2 regions of the Sphingobacterium psychroaquaticum genome follow, and region 2 is predicted to be linked to the other one. Evidence: riboswitches for the same ligand, from Rfam matches in the RefSeq annotation. Region 2 holds a riboswitch; the other holds the start of a gene.
What was found. Region 2 has a riboswitch for S-adenosylmethionine ahead of metE (5-methyltetrahydropteroyltriglutamate--homocysteine S-methyltransferase). Riboswitches for the same ligand answer to the same signal wherever they lie in the genome.

Region 1 (2,204 bases), 1.3 Mb from region 2:
CACCTCGTACCCTTGTTCATGTAACATCACAGCAGCGACAGAACTATCAACCCCACCACTCATTGCCACTAAAACTCTACCTCTTTTACTCATATTATTTTTGTGAAGTGCAAAGATAGCCTAATTTGAGTAATTGGTATGTTTATTTGATGTAATTTTATCTCAATAAGAATCAAGAGGTTGAAATAAACCTCGAAAATAATTGTCTCAAAAATTTTAGAATTCAAAAAAAGAACCTACATTTGCAACACAATAAAGGAAAACAATTATTGTAAAAAGGTGCCATAGCTCAGTCGGTAGAGCAAAGGACTGAAAATCCTTGTGTCGCTGGTTCGAATCCAGCTGGCACCACCCAAAACCTGCTTAGCACAGGTTCAAAACAAAGCTAAAAGGTGCCATAGCTCAGTCGGTAGAGCAAAGGACTGAAAATCCTTGTGTCGCTGGTTCGAATCCAGCTGGCACCACCAGAAAAGCCCGTCTCCATAACGAGATGGGCTTTTTCTTTTTTTAACCTATTTCAAAAAAACACTTTTTTCTTTTGCATATGTTTCAAAAAAACATATATTTGCGGAGTACTTCGTTAGTGGTACACTAATCAACACCTTTTATCAGGTCTTGATTTATAAAGAAGTGGCGAGAGACTGGCTCTATGACCCACTGGCAACCTTCAATAGAAGTTGAAAAGGTGCCAATTCCTGTCCAAAGCAATATCGCTTTGGAGCATATAAATGAAATAAGACAATGATAGCGATCAAACAAATTTCAGCAAATACGTCCTTATTGTATCCGACCGGAACAACAACATGTTGTACGATGTCTTCGGCTATGCGAATGCGCTAGTCGTTCGTGATAATGGATAAATTGTAACCCAACCTCTTTTTACATTCCTTATCATTCGTATAGAACGACCACTCCTTCATCCCTTAGGTTGGCTTTAACACGTATTTTACAAAATTCAAAAACAACACCATTATGTCAACAGATAATAAAAACCTAAAATTCGAAACATTACAAGTTCACGCTGGCCAAGAAGTAGACCCTACAACTGGATCCCGTGCATTACCGATATATCAAACATCATCTTACGCGTTTGAAAATGCCGAGCATGGCGCTAATCTTTTTGCGCTAAAGCAGTTCGGAAACATCTACACCCGTATCATGAACCCGACGACTGATGTCTTCGAAAAACGTATTGCAGCCCTTGAAGGCGGTGTAGCGGCTGTAGCTGTTGCTTCCGGACAAGCCGCACAATTTATTACGATCAACAATATCGTCGAAAGTGGCGAGAACTTCGTTGCCGGATCGAACCTTTATGGCGGAACATACAATCAATTCAAGGTAGCGTTCAAACGCATAGGCATCGAAGCGCGTTTTGCATTAGATAGCACGGTCGAAAATATCGAAGCACTTATTGACGATAAGACAAAAGCAATCTACTTGGAGACGATCGGGAACCCGAGCTACAACATTCCTGATTTCGAAAAAATTGCTGCTTTAGCAAAGAAACATGACCTGCCTATCATCGTAGATAACACATTCGGTGCCGGTGGCTATCTTTTCAAACCGTTGGAACATGGCGCCCATGTTGTTGTAGAATCAGCAACAAAATGGATCGGTGGACATGGTACTAGTATCGGTGGTGTCATAATCGACGGTGGAACATACAATTGGGGAAATGGTAAATACAAACAATTCTCTGAACCATCAGAAGGCTACCATGGCTTAGTATTCTCCGATGTATTTGGAGTCAATGGTCCTTTCGGGAATATTCAGTTTGCTATTCGTGCACGTGTAGAAGGCTTACGTGACTTTGGTCCTGCCCTATCACCGTTCAACTCCTTCTTGCTGGTACAAGGCTTAGAAACCCTATCCTTGCGTGTACAGAGACACGTGGATAACACCTTGGAGATTGCACAATGGCTAGAAGCACATCCACAGGTAGAAAAAGTAAGCTACCCTGGTTTGAAAAGTCACCCATACCACCAAAATGCACAGAAATATCTGAAGAACGGATATGGAGCTGTACTGTCCTTCACGATTAAAGGTGGCGCACAAAAAGCTAATGATTTCATCGACGCCCTAGAGCTAATCAGTCATGTGGCCAATGTAGGGGATGCGAAAACATTGATTATCCACCCATCGGCGACGACACACCAACAGCTATCGGCAGAAGCACAAAAAGCCGCAGGTGTGTATCCTGGTTT
Region 2 (2,204 bases):
CAAGAACTGTATCTAATTGATTTTCTCCACGAACCAAGTCAAGGTGTAACGCATGAACCGGTAAGTTCACTGCTACGTCCTCGTTGTCACGAAGAGCTTCGAAATAAGTTGCAACGATTAATTTGATGCCTTTAGCAGCTGCTGCAAGTTTATCGAAAACACGTGCATAAAGCGCTTTTGTATCTGCATCAATATCCAATGCCAAATAAGGCTCATCAATCTGCACATATTGTGCACCTGCATCCGCCAATTTAGTTAAGATTTCTTCATAAACAGGCAATAAACCATCGATAAGGTCGATACGGTTAAATCCTGTTTCTTTTTCTTTACCTAACAAAAGGTAAGTGATTGGGCCAATAATAACTGGTTTCGTTTCAATACCAGCCGCTTTAGCCTCATTATATTCATTTAAGAATTTCTCTGAAGTCAGTTTAAATTCTTGGTTTTTCGTAAACTCAGGAACGATATAGTGGTAGTTAGTATCGAACCATTTCGTCATTTCCATCGCCGTCACATCTACCCCACCTTCTTGGAAACCACGTGCCATCGCAAAGTATAAATCTAAATTATACTGACGATCAATTTTGTTCAACAAAGAGCTGTAACGAGCAGGAATTGCTCCTACAGTAAGAGACAAGTCTAATACTTGATCGTAAAACGAGAAGTCATTCGAAGGAATTAGGTCGATCCCAGCATCCTTTTGTGTCTTCCAGTTGCCTTCACGGATTTTAAGTCCAGCTTGCAATAATTCTTCCGCGCTGATCTTTTTCGCCCAATAAGCTTCATTGGCCTTTTTCAATTCGCGGAAAGCCCCCACACGTGGGTAACCTAAATTGTTTGTTAATAACATAAATTCTGTTTGTTAATTTTTCTTTCTAAAACTATTGCTTGGAGAGAAGGCCACACAGGAACGGTGACTTCGGCTTATCTTTCCCCCGAAGGAGTAGAATGTAGCACCTTGTACAGCGACAGGTTGCTAAGGCTTCATCGGGTCTAGTCCCTCTGCCTTTCTCTATAAGCGTGGCTAAGGTATGAATAAGTATTGAGAATGCAAAGAAATCCTAAAGATTTTAAAAAAACATATGTAAATTTAATACATAAATAACAAAAATATGGAGACAGAGACATACGCTTTTCAGGAAGACATCTTAGGATACCCGTATGAGCAAGCCCGTCTTGACTTACCGGATGATTACGAAGGAAGTGTTCATGCCGTACTCGTACGCAAGAAAGCACCCCTAGAAAGCAAGAAAGCTGTACTTTATGTTCATGGCTATATCGATTATTTTTTTCAAACAGAGATGGCAGATCAATTCAATATGCATGGTTACCATTTCTATGCGTTAGATCTCCGCAAATATGGCCGTGCACATCTGTCACATCAGGGATATTACCGCGTACGTAATCTCAAAGAGTACGATGAGGAGATTAACAGATCTCTAGCTATCATGAAGCAAGAGGGGCATGACAGTGTGATATTATGTGGGCATTCTACCGGCGGCCTAGTCTTGACCTACTTTGCTGCACGCCATCCCAATCATCCGTTGGTGAAAGGATTGTGGTGCAACAGTCCTTTCTATGATTTCAATGTGGGGTCTTTGACAAAAACGATCGGTATTCCCCTGGTCAGTGCATTGGCTACGCTGTTTCCTAATTTACCCATACCAAATGGCATGAACGCTCAGTATGCAAAAAGCCTACATCAAGAGCATAAAGGGGAATGGAACTTCGACCTAACTTGGAAACCTCTTGATTATACCTATTCGGACGCGAGTTTCATCCGAGCGGTGCATCAGGCACAACGATACATTCAACAGGGCGTTCATTTGACCGTGCCCACCCTCATTATGCATGGAGCACAAAGTAGTTTTTCAAAAAAGTGGGACAAGCACTCACAAAGTAGTGATTTGGTCCTTAATGTCAGAGATATTGCACGGTATGCAAATAAGCTCAAGGGTGATATCACCATTCTTCCCATTGAAAATGGCATCCATGATTTAGTTTTATCCAAAGAAGAAGTTAGAACGCAGGTATACCTAGCACTTTTTGCTTGGCTGAGAAAGAAAGAGCTTTAACCTACCCCTCATCCGCTATAATCTTCAAAGCTGTGTCTATATAAGGATCACGCCCGCCCATGATGTCTTCGAGTGTAAAATCTGTCAAATAATCCGGCTGCACACCTAGCAGATGATGAGTACTTCCGT

Region 1: another riboswitch for S-adenosylmethionine. It lies ahead of E2P86_RS06835 (O-acetylhomoserine aminocarboxypropyltransferase/cysteine synthase family protein); the one in region 2 lies ahead of metE (5-methyltetrahydropteroyltriglutamate--homocysteine S-methyltransferase).

What each region holds. Positions count from the first base shown of each region.
Region 1 covers NZ_CP038029.1:1,659,909-1,662,112, reverse strand. The annotation lists gene mnmA (tRNA 2-thiouridine(34) synthase MnmA) at 1-93, opposite strand, end outside; tRNA gene E2P86_RS06845 (tRNA-Phe) at 279-351, shown strand; tRNA gene E2P86_RS06840 (tRNA-Phe) at 392-467, shown strand; SAM riboswitch class I at 618-731, shown strand; gene E2P86_RS06835 (O-acetylhomoserine aminocarboxypropyltransferase/cysteine synthase family protein) at 973-2,204, shown strand, end outside.
Region 2 covers NZ_CP038029.1:327,657-329,860, reverse strand. The annotation lists gene metE (5-methyltetrahydropteroyltriglutamate--homocysteine S-methyltransferase) at 1-850, opposite strand, end outside; SAM riboswitch class I at 922-1,021, opposite strand; gene E2P86_RS01420 (alpha/beta hydrolase) at 1,113-2,075, shown strand; gene E2P86_RS01415 (S41 family peptidase) at 2,077-2,204, opposite strand, start outside.